DNA from 3 places in the Blastococcus sp. SYSU D00868 genome. Region 1 is predicted to be linked to each of the others. Evidence: predicted binding sites of a transcription regulator. Region 1 holds the regulator's gene; each other region holds the start of a gene.
What was found. The regulator LexA, encoded in region 1, represses DNA repair genes until DNA is damaged. The targets are predictions, from matches to a motif close to TCGAACANNTGTTCGA.

Region 1 (5,997 bases):
CGGGCCGGCGAGGGTGTCGTCGGCGCGGTGGCGACCGGCGCCCGCGGGGGCGCGGTGACGGCCCGGGGCCGCCGCGGCGTCGGCGCAGCGGACCGCCGGCAGCTCGGCGGTGAGGTCGCTGGCGTGCCGACGTCGCCGCCCGGCGGCGCGGCCGGCCGGACCGGTCGCCAGCAGCCCGCGGAGCTCGGCGCGGCTCATCACGACCGTCTCCGCGGGTGGCGGCGCCGCGGCCGGCGCGGGTGCGGCCCCCGCCGGGACCGCGTCCCGCTCGGGCAGCCGGACCGCGGGCAGCTCCACCCACCGCTCCTGCCGGTGGCCGCCCTGGCCGACGCGCACCTGCGCCTGACATCCGCCGGCCTCGTCGTGCCGCCAGCCGAGGACGGCGCCGGGCACCCAGGAGCCCGCCACGAACACCTCGGCGTCGAGGGGCTGGGCGATGGTGACCGCTGCTCGGCCGCGCACGTCTACTGGCACGAGCGAGACGGTAGGTCGGCTCCCCCGCTCCTCCCGGGCAGGACGCCGCCCCGAGGGTTGACGAAGATCGCGCTCCCGAATCGTGGATGTCGCGACCCGGCGCGCCGCGGTCACGGGACCTCGAGCACCTGGCCGGCCACGACGACGGCGCCCTCGAGGTCGTTGAGCCGTTCGATCGCGTCGACGACGGCCCGCACGTCCTCGCCCGGGTCGGCCACCGCCGTGGCGATCGACCACACGGTGTCCCCCGGCTGGACGACGACGCTGCTGCCCCCGGCCAGCTCCAGCTCCCCGCCGGGACCGAGCAGTGCCGACAGCACGAGGAAGGCGAGGGCGGCCACGCCGAGGGCGAGCGCCCCGAGGACGCACCTCCCGCGCCGGGTCAGCCGGACCGGCGACCGCACCGGCCGCGGCCGCGACGCCCCGGCGGGACGGCCGGGGCCCGGACGCGCGGGGCGCACCTCCAGGCGCACCGGTCGCGCCCCGGGACGGACCGCGTCCCGGCGCAGCGGCGGGGCGCCGGCCACCGGCCCCGCCGCGCGGACCGCCGGACGGCCGCCCGCGCGCTCGCCCAGCGGGCGCACCGGGCCGGCCACCCGCAGCCCCGTGCCCCGCTGCCCCGCGGGGACCCCGCCCGACCCGTCCACGCCCCATCCGGGGACCGCCGCCCCGCGCGCCCTGCCAGCCACCCAGCGCCTCCTCCGCCACCGCCCGCGGCCGCACCCGCGGGTTCGAACAGCCGTTCGATCCGAACGTCTGTGCGATGTCTACCGCACCGGGCCGACAGGATCGACCCGACACGAGCGGATTTCGAACATGTGTTTGAGGACGGCGCCCCGACGCGCTACCGTCCGACTGGGCACCACCGCCGGACGGCGGCCGCGGCACGGACACGGCAGGCGGCCACGGGGGTGGACGGACGAGCCGTGGCGACACGGCCGGCGAGGAGGAGACGTGGCGGGCACGAGCGGGACGTCGGGGGGACGCGGCGGGTCGCGCCGCGCGGGCGGCACGACGACCGGGCCGACGCCGGCCGTGGCCAGGGAGGTGCGGACCTTCCCGGACCGGGGCGAGGCGGGCGACGGGCTGACCCAGCGGCAGCGCCGCGTGCTGGAGGTCATCCGCGACTCCATCGACCGCCGCGGCTACCCGCCGTCGGTGCGCGAGATCGGCGAGGCCGTGGGCCTGTCCTCGGCCTCCTCGGTGGCCCACCAGCTCTCCGTCCTGCAGAAGAAGGGCTGGCTGCGGCGCGACCCGAACCGCCCCCGGGCCCTCGACGTGCGGCTCCCCGGCGAGATCGCGGCCGCCACCGGCGCGACCGCCGCCCCGCCGCCGGTGGCCGAGGACACGGCGAGCCCCGCGCCGACCTACGTGCCGCTGGTCGGCCGCATCGCCGCCGGTGGCCCGGTGCTGGCCGAGCAGGCCGTGGAGGACGTCTTCCCGCTGCCCCGCGAGCTGGTCGGCGAGGGCACCCTCTTCATGCTGAAGGTCACCGGTGACTCGATGATCGAGGCGGCGATCTGCGACGGCGACTGGGTCGTCGTGCGGCAGCAGCCGACCGCCGAGAACGGCGAGATCGTCGCCGCGATGATCGACGGCGAGGCGACGGTGAAGACCTACAAGCGCAAGGACGGGCACGTGTGGCTGCTGCCGCACAACCCCGCCTACGAGCCGATCCCCGGCGACGACGCGACCGTCCTCGGCCGCGTGGTCACCGTCCTGCGGCGCGTCTGACCCCGGCTCCGGCGGGCCGCCCGCGGCCGCGCCGGGTCAGGGGCGGGGCGCCCCGCCGGGGGGCGCGCCGCGGCGGCGGAACCGGCCGAGCAGCCAGACGACCAGGGTGGCCACCACGACGGCGACCGCGCCCGCGGCCGCCGGGGAGACGCCGTCGTCGGACCCGGTGAGCACGTCGTCGAGGGAGCCGTCCGGCGCGCCCGTGGCGCCGGACGCCGCGGTCCCCGCCGGCACCGGGACGACGGTGACCGCGCTGGGCAGCCCCTCGCTGGCCACCACGAGCGAGGCGCCGTCGGCGGAGAAGCTGATCGCCTCCCCCTGCGGCGACTCCGGCAGCGCGATCCGCGTGGGCTCCGCCGCCAGCGCGCCGGCCACGTCCGACCCGGCCAGCGGCCACACGTACGCGTCGGTGTAGGTGCGCAGCGCCAGCGCCGAGCCGTCGGCCGCGACCGCTCCCCCGGTGACGAGCAGCTGGCCGGCGCGGCCGACCGGCCCGCCGGGGGTGCCGGTGAGGGTCAGGTCCACCGAGGCCACCTCGACCAGGCCCACGGTGCCGGCCTCCTCGAGCGCGGCCACCGGCCGGTAGACGTCGCTGGAGCCGAGCACCTCCTTGGTCACGATGTAGGGCGTGCCGTCGGGGGCGAGCAGCAGGGCCTCGGCGTCGTGGGGCCCGTCGGGATAGGTGAGCCGGTACACCGCGGTGGAGCCGTCCGGGCGGAGGGCGAGCAGCGCGACCGTCGACCGGTTGCCGGTGTTGTCGCCGGTGTCGGCGAGCCAGACCGTCCCGTCGCCGCCGACCGCGAGGTCCTCGGGGTCGTAGGGGTCCACGGCGGCGGTGTGCACGCCGGTGACCCGGCACGTGGGGTCGACGACGTGCACGGCGACCTGGTCACCGCCGTCGTTGATGGCCAGCATCGTGCCGTCGGCGCCGACCACGAGCCCGGACAGCTCCGTCAGGCCCGGATCGGTGATCTCGCACTGCACGACCGGGTCGGGGGCGGCCTCCGCGCGCGCGGCCGGGGCGGTGACCGCGGAGGCGGCGAGCGGGCCGGCGGTCAGGACCGCGACGGTCAGCGCGGCCTGCGCCGGGAACCGCGCCGTCCGCGCGCGGTCACGACAACAGACGGCCTGCTCGGGCACCCACCCAGCGTGACAGGACCTTCGCGTCCAGCGCGTGAACCACGCCCAACAGCACGACGCCCACGGCCGCCCCCACCACGGCGTCGCTCAGCCAGTGGAAGTCCAGCGCGATCATGGCCAGCGCGCACAGCACCGGCCCGACCACCGCCAGGCCCCAGAAGAGGCGCTGCAGCCACGGCGCGAGGCCGTACTGCACCGCCTGCCACCGGGCGACGCCCCACAGCAGCACCGCGTTGGCCAGGTGCCCGGAGGGGAAGGACTGGCCGTCGGGGTGGTGCAGGAAGTCGCCGGCGTGCCCGGGGGCGGTCCGCCCGATCGCGTACTTGAGGCTGTACACCGCGACCGTCAGCAGGACGAGCGCGACGACCACCCGCAGCAGCGGGCGCAGCGTGCGCTGGCGCACGGCGAGCGTTCCGACCAGGGCGACGAGGACGACCAGCACGGTCCCCCGCCCGCCGATCTGGGTCACCCAGTACAGCGGGTCGTAGGCGGCCGAGTCACGCAGCCCCCAACCGCCGACCGTGTCCGAGACCCAACCGTCGACGTCGCGGGTGAGGCCGTGGAGGAGCAGGTCGACCGTGAGGAGGGTGCCGACGACGAGCGCCGCGACCAGCGCCCACCACGGCGGCCGGCCGGTCGACACGACGGGCGGGTGCTCGGGCACCGGACGCCCGCCGGACGGGGCGCCCGGCGACCGTCGCACCACGCCACTGGTCACCGGGTCACGGTACCGGCGCCGTGACCGACCCGTGACCTGGGCGGGTCGACGGGCGCGGCGCGCCGCCCGGTCAGGCGACCGGGACGGCGTACCCGTCCAGCGCCGCGGCGAGGCCGCCGTCGACGCGCGCGGTCAGCCGGGTGCCGCCCGCCTCGTGGCTCTCGCTGAGCACCTCGCCGTCGCGGTGGACCCGGGCGACGAGGTCGCCGCGGTCGTAGGGCACCAGGACGTCGACCTCGGTGTCCGGGTGCGGCAGCCGGGCGGCGACGATCTCGCGGAGCCGGTCGATCCCCTCGCCCGTCCGGGCCGACACCCACACCGCGCCGGGCAGCGCCTGCCGCAGCGTGAGGACGTCGTCCTCGCTCATGGCGTCGACCTTGTTGACCACGATCAGCTCGGGGACCGACGAGGCGTCGATCTCCTGCAGCACCACGTGGACGGCGTCGATCTGGCCGAGCGGGTCGGGGTCGGAGCCGTCGACGACGTGCAGGAGCAGGTCGGCGCCGGCCACCTCCTCCAGGGTGGAGCGGAAGGCGTCGACCAGCTGGTGCGGCAGGTGCCGGACGAAGCCGACGGTGTCGGTGAGGGTGTACTCCCGCCCGTCGGGGGACTCCGCCCGGCGCACCGTCGGGTCCAGGGTGGCGAACAGCGCGTTCTCCACCAGGACCCCGGCGCCGGTCAGCCGGTTGAGCAGGCTGGACTTACCGGCGTTGGTGTAGCCGGCGATCGCCACGCTGGGGACCGCGTTGCGGCCGCGGTTGGCCCGCTGGGTCTGCCGCGCGGTCGCCATGCCGGCGATCTCCCGGCGCAGCTTGCTCATCCGGGAGCGGATGCGCCGCCGATCGGTCTCGATCTTGGTCTCACCGGGGCCGCGGGTCCCGATCCCGCCACCGCCGGCGACCCGGCCACCGGCCTGCCGGGACATCGACTCACCCCAGCCGCGCAGCCGCGGCAGCATGTACTGCATCTGCGCGAGCTCGACCTGGGCCTTGCCCTCCCGGCTGCTCGCGTGCTGGGCGAAGATGTCGAGGATCAGCGCCGTCCGGTCGACGACCTTGACCTTGAGGATCTTCTCCAGCGCGTTCAGCTGGCCGGGGGTCAGCTCACCGTCGCAGATGACGGTGTCAGCGCCGGTCGCGGCGACGATGTCGCGGATCTCGTTGGCCTTGCCGGAGCCCACGTAGGTCCCGGCGTCGGGCGTCTGGCGCCGCTGGCTGACCGCCTCGAGGACCTGCGAGCCGGCGGTCTCCGCCAGGGCGGCGAGCTCGGCCAGCGAGCGGTCGGCGTCGGCCTGCGTCCCCTCGGTCCACACCCCGACGAGGACGACGCGCTCGAGCCGCAGCTGGCGGTACTCGACCTCGGTGATGTCGGCGAGCTCGGTGGACAGCCCCGCGACGCGGCGCAGCGCGCCGCGCTGCTCGAGGTCGTAGCTGCCGGTCGTGTCGTCGGGCTCGTCCCACTGGCCGGCCGGCGCCGGGCGCAGGTCGGCGGCGCGGGACTCGTCGGCGGGGAGGTGCTCGGGAGCGGTCGTCATCGGCTCCAGCGTGGCATGCCCCTCGCGTCGGGGCACCTGAGTTGTCGCTTCTGTGGAGATCACTGCTCGTGTCATCGCCCGGTACAACACCGGAGGGCCCCGCATGCATCCCGCCGCGGCGGGGGTAGTGGCTCCCCAGCACCCAGCGACGAGGAGGCACCCGTGAGCACCAGCAGCAGCGAGGGGATCGACGACCCGGGCCGCGACCCGGCCGGGCTCGACCCGCCGCGCAACCCCTTCGGCGGCGCGGACCAGGACACCGGCCGCGGGGAGCCGCGCGGCACCGGCAACGTGGGGCCCGGGGACAAGCCGGAGGCCCCCACGGACGAGCCGGAGACCCGGGCCGACAGCCCCGACGACCCCTGACCCGGCCGGCCGGTCACCCCCGGGGCGCCGG
Region 2 (5,997 bases), on a different contig from region 1:
ACGTCGCGTTGCGGCTGCCCTCCGGCGACCACCCGCTGCAGCGCGGCCAGTCGGTGGAGGAGCGGTTCGACGACAACTGCATCGGCCCGTGCTGGATCACCTACACCTACCGGGTCAGCGTCCCGGACGCCTCGGTCGTCGGGTCGCTGCTGGACACGGTCACCAGCCGGGCGCTGGCCGCGCTGCCGCAGAGCCAGGTCGTCACCTACAACGGCACGCAGACCACGGTGACCATCGGCGTCCCGACGCCGTTCATCGTGAACACGCTGATCCCGCTGCCGAACCTGCCGTCGGTGAACCTGCCGCAGCTGCCGACCATCGACGTCCCGAGCCTGCCGGGCCTGGGCCAGGTGCTCCCCCAGGTGCTGCCGCAGGGCGAGGCCCCCGCCCCGGAGCAGCCGGTGGTGCCGCAGGCGCCGGCCGCGTCCGGCGTCGACGGCTCGCCCTACGCCTACGACACCGGGCTGGGGGCCGCGGACATGTCGCCCACCGGCGGCGGCGCCGGTGCGCTGGACCTCAGCCGGTTCACGCCCGGCTCGGGCGCCAGCGCGGTGCCCGGCGGCGGGGCGGCGAACGGCTCCGGCGGTGCCGGCGGGTACGACGGCGCCGCGGTGCCGGTGTTCGGGCAGCTCTCCGGCCTCGGGGACGCCGCCCTGGACGAGGAGAGCGCGACCAGCGCCGGCCCCGCCGGCACGCCCGGCGACACCCTCCCGCTGCCCGCCCTCGTGGCGGTCGTCGCGCTGGTCGCGGCCGCCGCCGCGCTGGTCCGCACCCAGCTGGCCACCCGCAGCGGCGGGTCGCACCGCTCCCGCTGAGCACCTCGTCGCCGGCCGCCGTCCCCGCCGGGGGCGGCGGCCGTCGTGCGTCCGCCTGTGGACGCCCGGGGAGCGCGAACGACCGCACTGGTAGCCTGTGCGGTGGCGCGTTCCCGGCCGTCGTCCGGCGGTGGGGGCGCGCGACGCATGTACGACCCTCCTGCTGCAGATGCACTGCAGCCGCCGAGACCAGAGGAGGTGGGGTTTCTCCATGCGCAACTACGAACTGATGGTCATCCTCGACCCCGAGCTGGAGGAGCGCACGATCGCGCCCTCCCTCGACCGGTTCCTGACCGTCGTCACCAACTCCGGTGGCACGGTGGGCAAGGTCGACATCTGGGGTCGTCGCCGGCTCGCCTACGAGATCAAGAAGCAGATCGAGGGCATCTACGCCGTCATCGACATCAACGCCGAGCCCGCGGCCGTGGCCGAGCTCGACCGGCAGCTGAACCTCAACGAGTCGGTCCTGCGCACCAAGCTGATGCGGCCCGAGGTCCACTGACCATGGCCGGCGAGACCGTCATCACCGTCATCGGCAACCTGACCTCCGACCCGGAGCTGCGGTTCACGCCGTCGGGTGCCGCGGTCGCCAACTTCACCGTCGCCTCCACCCCGCGGACGTTCGACCGTCAGTCGCAGGAGTGGAAGGACGGCGAGGCGCTCTTCCTGCGCTGCAACGTGTGGCGGCAGGCGGCGGAGAACGTCGCCGAGTCCCTCACCCGCGGCTCGCGGGTCATCGTCTCCGGTCGCCTCAAGCAGCGCTCCTTCGAGACGAAGGAGGGCGAGAAGCGCACCGTCGTCGAGCTCGAGGTCGACGAGGTGGGCCCCTCGCTGCGCTACGCCACCGCGAAGGTCACCAAGGCCCAGCGCGGCGAGGGTGGCGGCGGCTTCGGCGGCGGCGGTGGCGGCGGTTTCGGTGGCGGTGGCGGCGGCGGTGGCGCGAGCGACCCGTGGTCGACGCCCGCCGGCCCGTCCGACGAGCCGCCCTTCTGATCCTCATTCCCTGATCCACGTCGTACCTGGAGAACCCAGTGCCCAAGCCCCCCGTGCGCAAGCCCAAGAAGAAGGTCTGCCAGTTCTGCAAGGACAAGGCGACCTACGTCGACTACAAGGACACGACCCTGCTGCGGAAGTTCATCTCCGACCGCGGCAAGATCCGTGCCCGCCGCGTCAGCGGCAACTGCAGCCAGCACCAGCGTGACGTCGCGACGGCCGTGAAGAACAGCCGCGAGATGGCGCTGCTGCCCTACACCTCCACGGCGCGCTGACCATGAGCACGATGAAGCTGATCCTGACGCAGGAGGTCACCGGTCTCGGGTCCTCCGGCGACACCGTCGAGGTCAAGGGCGGCTACGGCCGCAACTACCTCCTGCCCCGCGGGCTGGCCATCGTCGCCACCCGCGGTGCCGAGAAGCAGGTGGACTCGCTCCGCCGGGCCCGTGCCGCCCGCGACGTGCGCAGCCTCGAGGAGGCGCAGGCCGTGGCCGGCCGCCTCGGTGGCCTGACCGTCCGCGTGCCGGCCCGCGCCGGTGAGGGCGGCCGCCTGTTCGGCCGCGTCACCACCGCCGACGTCGCCGCCGCGGTCACCGCGGCCGGCGGCCCGGAGCTGGACCGTCGTCGCATCGAGCTGCCCAGCAGCATCAAGACGACCGGCCAGCACAAGGTCACCGTCCGGATCCACCCCGAGGTGGCCTCCGAGCTGACGATCGACGTCGTCGCGGCCTGACACCCGCAGCACCCCACGAGGGGCGTCGGACTCCGGTCCGGCGCCCCTCGTGGCGTTCCCGGGGCGTTGACAGGGCGCTGCGCCCCGCTCCGGGCCCGCGGCACGCCCCGCCGCGCCCCCCGCGCCCCGACCCGTGCCACGGGCGCTGTGCGCCGCACGACCGTCCGGCGGCCGGATCGGGTCGTGGCCGCACACCGCTCGTGACGTCCGGCTCTTGTGGACGACGACCCGCCGGTGGGGCGCCTGGGACGGGTGCGCCGGGCGGGCGACACGCCGGGGGACGACACGGCGAGTTCTCCCGGATTTCTCCCGTCCACACCCGGTGTGTCGTCCCTGCGCTGGTCAGCCGCGGGATACGCGCCCGAGCGCGTCGCCGTCCCCCGCTGTCTCCACATGTCGACACGCCTGTGTCCACCGACTTGTCCACAAGTTGTGCAGAACGGGGCCCACAGCGGTGATGGACGGACCGGTCCGCCGTTCCTAACGTCCTCTTCGCCTGCCCGTCCGGCCCGAACTGTCGGTGGCCGCCGGTAGGAACGTCTCGAACAAGCGTTCGAGACAGGTGGACGACGTCCTGGTGCTTCCCCCACCAGGCCCCGGCTCAGCGGCCGGGGCCTGTGACGGGGTGCGCCGGAGAGTGGATGGAGGACTGACGTGGCGGTGGCCGACGACTTCAGCCGGCCGCAGGCGACGGCGCCGGAGTACGACCGGCAGCCGCCGCAGGACGTCCAGGCGGAGCAGTCGGTGCTCGGCGGGATGCTGCTGAGCAAGGACGCGATCGCCGACGTCGTCGAGCAGTTGCACAGCGCCGACTTCTACCGGCCGGCGCACCAGATCATCTTCGACTGCATCCTCGACCTCTACGGCCGGGGCGAGCCCGCGGACGCGATCACCGTCGCCGCCGAGCTCAACCGCACCGACCAGCTGTCGAAGATGGGCGGCGCGGTCTACCTGCACACGCTGATCGCCTCGACGCCCACCGCGGCCAACGCCGGCTACTACGCCGCGATCGTGGCCGAGCAGGCCGTGCTGCGGCGGCTGGTCGAGGCCGGCACGCGCGTCGTCCAGCTGGGCTACGGCGCGGCCGGCGGGCGGGGCGACGTCGACGACATCGTCGACCGCGCCCAGCAGGAGATCTACGACGTCACCGAGAAGCGGATGAGCGAGGACTACTCGCGGCTCGAGGACATCCTCCAGCCGACGATGGACGAGCTCGACGCCATCGCCAGCCGCGGCGGGGTCAGCCGCGGCGTGCCGACCGGAATCCGCGACCTCGACGAGCTCACCAACGGCCTCCAGGCCGGTCAGATGGTCGTCATCGCCGCCCGTCCCGGTGTCGGCAAGGCCCTGGCGCTCGACACCCCCATCGCGACGCCGACCGGGTGGACGACGATGGGCGAGATCGCGATCGGCGACCGCGTGCTCGGCTCCGACGGCCGGCCGACGACGGTGGTCGCGGCGACCGAGGTGATGACCGGCCGGCCCTGCTATGAGGTGCACTTCTCCGACGGCTCCGTGATCGTCGCCGACGCCCAGCACCAGTGGCTCACCGAGACCCGCGCCAGCCGGAAGTCGGCGCAGGCGGCCCGCAGCGGCTACAACGGGTACCGCAGCCAGCAGACCTTCGCCGAGGTGCGCACCACCGAGGAGATCGCCCGCACCGTCCGGTGCGCGACCCGGGACGCCCGGCTCAACCACTCGGTGACCAACGCAGCCCCGCTGGACCTGCCCGAGGCCGACCTGCCGCTGCCGCCGTACGCGCTGGGCGTCTGGCTCGGCGACGGCACCTCGGCCGCGGCCCAGTTCACCAGCGCCGACCCCGAGATCGCCGTGTACATCGAGGCCGAGGGGCTCGTTGCCGAGCCGACGGGCACCGACCGGCGGTACTCGCTCCGGCTGCCGCAGGCCGAGGTCGCCGCCCGCCCGTGCCCGATCTGCGGCGAGCTGTTCGTGCCGCGGACGTCGCAGGTGCAGACCTGTGGCAAGACGTGCGGTGGGCGGCTGCGCGCCGGCGGCGGCGTCGGTCGCCAGGCGACCTGCCCGGACTGCGGCGGGCCGTCGTCCGGCCTCGCCCAGTGCCAGGCCTGCCGGGACGACCACGGCACCGTGAAGGCGCTCCTGCGCGGCCTCGGGGTGCTCGGCGACAAGCACATCCCCGTCGCCTACCTGCGGGCCTCGGTGGCCCAGCGGCGGGCACTGCTGGCGGGTCTGCTCGACACCGACGGCACCGTGGCCCCCAGCGGGGTCGTGCAGTTCGGGGTCACCAGCCGGCGGCTGGCCGAGGACACCCGCGAGCTGATCGCGAGCCTCGGGCACCGGGTGCGGATGACCACCAAGCGCGTGAAGGGCCGCAGCGAGGAGTCCTCGACCTGCTACACGCTGACCTTCAGCACCGACGACGAGGTCTTCCGCCTCGAGCGCAAGAAGCTGCTGCACAAGGAGCGGGGGGCCCGCACGTTCACCGCGCGGGGCAGCCGGTTCATCACCGACGTCCGCCCGATCGCGAGCGTGCCGGTGCGCTGCATCCAGGTCGACGCGGCCGACTCGCTGTTCCTGGCCGGCCGCAGCTTCATCCCGACCCACAACTCGACGCTGGGCCTGGACATCGCGCGTTCAGCGGCGATCAAGCACCACATGGCGACGGTCATCTTCTCGCTCGAGATGAGCAAGCACGAGATCACCATGCGTCTGCTGTCGGCCGAGGCCAAGGTGCCGCTGCACCACATGCGCGCCGGCACGCTGTCGGACGAGGACTGGTCGAAGCTGGCCCGCCGGATGGGTGAGGTGGCCGACGCCCCGCTCTACATCGACGACTCGCCCAACATGACGATGATGGAGATCCGAGCCAAGGCGCGGCGTCTCCGCCAGCGGAACGACCTGAAGCTCGTGGTCATCGACTACCTGCAGCTGATGACGTCGGGCAAGCGGGTGGAGAGCCGCCAGCAGGAGGTCTCCGAGTTCTCCCGTGCACTCAAGCTCCTCGCCAAGGAGATCGAGTGCCCGGTCATCGCGATGTCGCAGCTGAACCGTGGGTCCGAGCAGCGGCAGGACAAGAAGCCGATGCTCTCCGACCTTCGCGAATCGGGCTCGATCGAGCAGGACGCCGATATGGTGATGATGATCCACAGAGAAGACATGTACGAGAAGGAGTCGCCGCGGGCCGGCGAGGCCGACATCATGCTGGTGAAGCACCGTAACGGCCCGACGGCCAACGTCACGGTCGCTTTTCAGGGCCACTACAGCCGCTTCGTGGACATGGCCAACTGACCCCGGCGCCCTCTCGACCCTAGGCCCGCAGCGTGCGATCGCTGCGGGCCTCGGTCGTTCTCGGGTGTCAGTCCCCCGCGCGCAGCAGCGGCAGCGGGTTCCCGTGCGCCGCGGCCGGGGCCACACACACAGCAGCTGGTCCCACCCGGTCAGAGCAGCGACCGCACCCACGGCTCGAGGTGCGGGTTG
Region 3 (5,997 bases), on a different contig from region 1:
GAGACGCGCGACCGGATCCTGCAGGCGGGCATGCGGTGCACCGCCCAGTACGGCCGCGCCAAGACGACGATGCGGGACGTGGCGCTGGCCGCCGGCGTCTCCCGGGCGACGCTCTACCGCTACTTCGCCGACCGCGGCGCCCTCTTCACCGGCATCCGGCAGTACGAGCACGAGCACGACCGGGCGGAGTTCGACCGGCTCGCGGCCGGTGCCCGGTCGCTCACCGACGCGGTCGCGGCGCTGGCCGAGGTGCTGGCCGGCACGTCGGCGCGCTACCGGGTGGGCGCGCACCTGGCCGCCGGCGACGAGAGCCTGGCCGGCTACATGGCACTGCGGTCCGGGCGGGAACGGGAGCGGGCGGCCGCGCTGATCCGCCCGTTCGTCGTCCGCGCGGCGGAGGCCGGGGAGCTGCGGCCGGGGGTGGGCACCGAGGAGGCCGAGGAGTGGATCGCGCTGGCCGTCGTCCAGGCGACCTCGCTGGCGCCGCTGCGCTCGGTCGACGCGGACGACCCGGCGGCGGTCGGCCGCTGGCTGGCGCGGATGGCCTGCTCGGGGATCTGCGCCTGACTCAGGCGGTGGCCGGCACCCCGAGCTCGGCCAGCAGGCCGCGGATCCGCCGCTCGATCTCGTCGCGGATCGGGCGCACGGCCTCGACGCCCCGGCCGGCCGGGTCGTCGAGCGCCCAGTCGAGGTAGCGCTTGCCGGGGAAGACCGGGCAGGCGTCGCCGCAGCCCATGGTGACGACGACGTCGGAGGCCTCGACCGCGTCGGTCGTGAGCACCTTCGGGCGCTGGTCGGTGATGTCGATGCCGGCCTCGGCCATGGCCTGCACGGCGGCGGGGTTGACCTCGTCGGCGGGCAGCGACCCGGCGGAGCGGACCTCGACGGCGTCCCCGGCCAGCGTGCGCAGCCAGCCGGCGGCCATCTGCGAGCGGCCGGCGTTGTGCACGCAGACGAACAGCACGCTGGGTCGGGTCATCGGGCGCTCCTCGCGGTGGTGGTGGGGACGGTCGGGTCGCCGGGGAAGAAGCGGCGGCCGGCCCGGAGCGCCACGTAGACCAGCGCGACCAGGACCGGCACCTCGATGAGCGGGCCCACCACCCCGGCCAGCGCCTGGCCGCTGGTGACGCCGAAGGTGCCGATGGCGACGGCGATGGCGAGCTCGAAGTTGTTGCCCGCGGCGGTGAAGGCGAGCGTCGTCGTCTTCGCGTAGCCCAGCCGCAGCCGCATCCCCAGCAGGAACGACCCGCCGAACATCAGCGCGAAGTAGGCGAGCAGCGGCAGCGCGATCCGGGCGACGTCCCACGGGCGGGAGGTGATCGCCTCGCCCTGCAGCGCGAAGAGCATGACGATCGTGAACAGCAGCCCGTAGAGCGCGATGGGGCCGATCCGCGGCAGGACGCGCGACTCGTAGTGCTCGCGGCCGTGGGTGCGCTCGCCGATCGTGCGGGTGACGAAGCCCGCGACCAGGGGGATGCCGAGGAAGACCAGGACGCTGAGCAGGATCGCCCAGAAGCTGAACTCCGCCGACGTCGTCTCCAGGCCCAGCCAGCCGGGCAGCACCTGCAGGTAGAACCAGCCGAGCGCGGCGAAGGCGACGATCTGGAACACCGAGTTGATCGCGACCAGGACGGCGGCCGCCTCGCGGTCGCCGCAGGAGAGGTCGTTCCAGATCAGCACCATGGCGATGCAGCGGGCCAGGCCGACGATCACCAGGCCGGTGCGGTACTCGGGCAGGTCGGGCAGCAGCAGCCAGGCCAGGGCGAACATGAGCGCCGGGCCGAGGAGCCAGTTGAGCACCAGGCTGGCGACGAGCAGCCGGCGGTCACCGGTGACCCGGTCCAGCTCGGAGTACCGGACCTTCGCCAGCACCGGGTACATCATCAGCAGCAGCCCGATCGCGATCGGCAGGCTGACCTCGCCGACGCGGACGGCGTCGAGGGCGTCGTCCAGGCCGGGGACGAGCCGGCCGAGGAGGAGGCCGCCGGCCATCGCCGCGAGGATCCAGACCGGCAGGAACCGGTCGAGGGTGGACAGCCGCTGCAGGACCGGCGCCTCGGCACTCGCGCGGGCGGTCTCGCCGACGACGTCGCTCACGCCGTCGTCCCGGCGAGGGTGGGGCTCGAGCCGGCGAGGGCCGGGCTCGTCCCGGCCAGGCTCGGCGAGCTGAAGACGTCGGCGACCGCGGCCAGTGCCTCCGGGCGGACCCGGTAGTAGGCCCACACACCGCGCTTCTCCCGGTCGAGCACGCCGGCGGTCTGCAGCACCTTGAGGTGGTGGCTCACCGTGGCCTGGGTGAGCTCGAAGGCGGCGTTGAGGTCGCAGACGCACGCCTCGCCGCTCCCGGTGGAGGCGATGAGGCTGACCAGCCGCAGTCGCACGGGGTCGGCCAGGGCCTTGAGCAGCGCGGCCACCTCGGCGGCGCGGTCGGCGCTCATGGCGGTGCCGTCGGCCGGGGTGCAGCGGGCGTCGTCCACGGGTCCTCCTCCAGACATCGACGCTCATCGTATCGACATCCGTCTATGGCTTCGAGTGCGGGCCCCGTCCGGGCGCGTCGGCGGAGTCGCGGGATGGGGGTGCTGGCCGTGGGGCCGCCGGCGCGGGATCGTTCGTGCATCGTCGCGCGCCCCGCGGTCGGTGCCGCGCGACGGCCTCAGAGGAGGGGCCGTCATGTGGTGGTGGGCAGTCGTCGCGGTCACCGGCTTCGCCGCGCTGACCGCGCTCGTCGTCTGGCTGGCCAGGAGCAACACCGCCCGCGCGGAGCGTGCCGCCCGCCGGGCGCGTGCTGCGGCGGTGCGCCGGGAGGAGGCGGAGCGCCGCCGGCAGGCCGCGGCACTGGTCGCCGCGTGGCAGGGTGCGCACCGTCGCCCCCGGCGCCCCCGCCTGCCGCGCGTCGAGGTGCCGCACCTGCACGTGCCGCACGTCGGCATCCCGCGCCTCCGCGCGCCGCGTCTGCGTCCGCCGCACCTGCGTCTGCCCCCGGTCCACCTGCCGCGGGTCCGCCTGCGTGGGCGGGTGCCAGACCGGCAGGACGACGGGCTGGAGGACGGCCCCGAGGGCGCCGAGCCGCCCGTGACGACGACGTAGTCCGGCCGCCCCGCAGCCCCCGGGGGACGCCTGGGCCGCCGACCCCTCGCAGGGTCGAGCACCCCGGGCTTCTGGCCCCGGCCGGACGATCGCGCGGCCGCTCGTGGCTCCGGCGGGCTCGCGCGATGGCTCGTTGCTCCGGCGCGCCCGTACGACGGCTCCGTCCCGCATCGGCTGTCTGGATCTGCGCGTGCCCCCGCCGCATCCCCGTGTCCGTCGACTTCGAGCGCCGACCCGATGAGCTGCAGAAACTGTCGTACCTCGAACGTATGTTCGGGCCATGCGGGCAGCGGTCGCCGGGGAGTCCCTCGCCGAGGGGGTCATGGTCCTGGTGCCGCGCCTGCCCGTGGAGCTGCTGTCCCCGGAGCAGGTGGCGACCGAGCTGCAGCTCCTGGCGGCGCAGAAGGCGATGATCGCCGCCTACGAGGCGGAGCTGGTCCTGGCGCTGGCGGACGCGTCGCCGGACACCGACGACCCGCCGGCCGGTCGCCGGGGTGGGCGGGGGTCCTGGACGGCGGCGGAGCGCCTGCCGGGGGTGTCCGAGTTCTTCCCCGCAGAACTGGCCACGGTCCTCAACTGCGGTCCGGGCACCGCGCGGAAGCTGGCGGTGCGGGCCCGGACCTACCGGGAGGCCCTGCCGAGCACGTGGGGTGCGCTGGCCGCCGGTGTGCTCGACGAGCCGCGGGCGAGGGTGCTGGCCGAGGTGCTCGAGCACGCCGACCCGGGCCTGGCCCGCCGCGTGGAGGCCGTCGTGCTGCCGGAGGCTGTCGACCTGTCGATCCGCAGGCTGCGCGAGCGGGCCGAGGCGCTGCTGGCGGAGTTCGACGCCGACGGCGTCGACGAACGGCGTCAGGAGGCCGAGAAGGCCGCGGACGTGCGGGTCTACCCCTCCCCGCGGGAGGGCATGGCGACCCTCGCCGTGGACCTGCCCGCGGACGAGGCCGCCGCCTGTCACGACGTGGTCGACCAGCTGGCCGGGATGCTGAAGGCCGACGGGGACGAGCGACCGATCGGGCAGCTGCGCACCCGGGCCTTCGTCGACACGGTGCTGCGGGTCTGGGACACCGGCCGGCCGCCGGTGACCGCCGATCTGCGGATCACCGCCCCGCTGGGTGCGCTCACCGGGGAGAGCACCGAGGCCGGGGAGGTCAGTGGGCTGTCGATCACGGCCGCCCACCTCCGGGAGCTGCTCCGCCGCCTCGACGCCCTGGGCGTGCAACCGCCCGAGGGCGGGTCGGTCACGGTCGGGGTGACCGGGGACGACGGCGCGCTGCTGGCCACCGCCACGCTGGAGCAGCTGCGCCGGCTGGCCCGCCGCGGCTGCCCCGACCACCCGGGTGCGGCCTGCTCGTGCGCGGTGCTGGACCGGCCGCCGGCCACGGACGCCTACTCGCCGACGGCCGCGCAGCAGCGGTTCGTGCACACCCGCGACCGCACCTGCCGGTTCCCCAACTGCGGGCAGCGGGTCGGCTGGGCCGACGCCGACCACGTGGTCCCGCACGCCTGCGGCGGGCCGACCGACTGCGCGAACCTGTGCTGCCTGTGCCGCGGCCACCACCGGCTGAAGACCTTCGCCCGCGGATGGCGCTTCGAGATGACCGACGACGGGACGCTGCTGGTCACCACCCCGTCCGGGGTCACCCGCACGACCCGGCCACCCGGCCTGCGACCGCCGCCCGAGCGAGCCGAACGGCCCGAGCCGCCCGAGCCGCCCGAGCCGCCCGAGCCGCCCGAGCCGCCCCACCGCCGAGCCGGGAGCAAGCCGTACCCGGGCATCCTCCGGCTGATCCGGCACGGACTGGCCGGCACCTCGTGGCGGCCCCCCGAGGCGCCCGGTGACCCACCTTTCTGAGCGCGACGACAGCCAGCGCGACGGGAGCGCCGACATGTCGCGATGCGGTCATGGCGCCACGGCGACGTGCCGCCACGGCGACGTGCCGTCATGTCGACGTGTCGCCCCATCGGCGAGAGCTCCGTGGGGCGACCGGTCAGCGGAGGACGGAGCGGAAGAGCTCGACGAGCCGGTCGGCGTGGGCGTCGAAGGTGTGCCGGTCGCGGACGGCCAGCGCGGCCGCCGCGCCGGCGCGGGTGCGGACCTCGGCGGCCAGGAGGTCCGCGACCTCGTCGGCCGACCGGAACAGCAGCCCGGTCCCCTCGTCCCGCAGCACCCGCTCGACGGAGACCAGCGACCCCGGGTTCGCCTGCTGCAGCATCGGCAGCCCCGCGGCCAGGTACACCGGCAGGCGGGCGGGGGAGTTGAGGTCGTCCCAGCTGGCCAGCCGCAGGTCGCCGCCGTTGGCGCTGTCGAAGCGGTGCAGCCAGCCGGCGTCGTACCGGGACAGCACCGGCACCCACTCCTCGGGCCCGACCGGCGGGTGCACGTGCACGAACTCCGGCGCCCGGGCCAGCGCCTCGTCCAGCCACGAGGTCCACGAGCCCGTCGCCCCGGGCGCGCGCACCTGGCCGTGCAGGTGCGTGTGCACCCCGCGGCGGGCCAGCGCCAGCACCCAGTCGAGGTCGAGCCCCGCGGGCCGGCCGGCGAGGACGGTGTGCGGCTGCCCGTCGGCGTCGGACAGCTTCGGTGACAGCGGTGCCTGCGACCACTCGCGCAGCGGCAGGTCGCCGTCCAGCACGCCGAGGCGCCCCGGGTCGACCCGGCCGGCCAGGGCGAGGGCGAACCAGTCGCGCTCCTCCTCGCTGCAGAACAGCGCGGCGTCGGCCGCGGTCACCAGGTCGGCGAGCAGCGGCCACTCGCCGCGGACGACGCTGCGCTGCGGCGCCTCCTTGAAGTGCCAGACGAACGGCACCTCCGGGAAGGCCGAGCGGACCGCGTGCGCCAGCGGTACCGCGCGCCAGTTCAGCTGCGCCCAGACGACGTCGGGCGCCAGCTCCCGCACCGCCTCCCGCCAC

Region 2: the regulator LexA is predicted to act here: its motif matches at 3,083-3,098, upstream of dnaB (replicative DNA helicase).
Region 3: the regulator LexA is predicted to act here: its motif matches at 3,349-3,364, upstream of ACI79F_RS09140 (DUF222 domain-containing protein).

The regions. Positions count from the first base shown of each region.
Region 1 is NZ_JBJGZO010000003.1:4,003-9,999, forward strand. Features, by position in the region: gene ACI79F_RS03350 (hypothetical protein) at 1-474, opposite strand, end outside; gene ACI79F_RS03355 (LysM peptidoglycan-binding domain-containing protein) at 585-1,121, opposite strand; gene lexA (transcriptional repressor LexA) at 1,429-2,208, shown strand; gene ACI79F_RS03365 (hypothetical protein) at 2,245-3,348, opposite strand; gene ACI79F_RS03370 (phosphatase PAP2 family protein) at 3,320-4,066, opposite strand; gene hflX (GTPase HflX) at 4,137-5,600, opposite strand; gene ACI79F_RS03380 (hypothetical protein) at 5,763-5,966, shown strand; gene dapF (diaminopimelate epimerase) at 5,980-5,997, opposite strand, start outside.
Region 2 is NZ_JBJGZO010000008.1:79,564-85,560, forward strand. Features, by position in the region: gene ACI79F_RS09575 (hypothetical protein) at 1-815, shown strand, start outside; gene rpsF (30S ribosomal protein S6) at 1,027-1,317, shown strand; gene ACI79F_RS09585 (single-stranded DNA-binding protein) at 1,320-1,808, shown strand; gene rpsR (30S ribosomal protein S18) at 1,847-2,083, shown strand; gene rplI (50S ribosomal protein L9) at 2,095-2,541, shown strand; gene dnaB (replicative DNA helicase) at 3,196-5,808, shown strand; gene ACI79F_RS09605 (DUF2235 domain-containing protein) at 5,958-5,997, opposite strand, start outside.
Region 3 is NZ_JBJGZO010000007.1:199,022-205,018, forward strand. Features, by position in the region: gene ACI79F_RS09115 (TetR/AcrR family transcriptional regulator) at 1-567, shown strand, start outside; gene ACI79F_RS09120 (arsenate reductase ArsC) at 569-979, opposite strand; gene arsB (ACR3 family arsenite efflux transporter) at 976-2,097, opposite strand; gene ACI79F_RS09130 (metalloregulator ArsR/SmtB family transcription factor) at 2,094-2,477, opposite strand; gene ACI79F_RS09135 (hypothetical protein) at 2,671-3,087, shown strand; gene ACI79F_RS09140 (DUF222 domain-containing protein) at 3,368-4,939, shown strand; gene ACI79F_RS09145 (glycosyltransferase) at 5,076-5,997, opposite strand, start outside.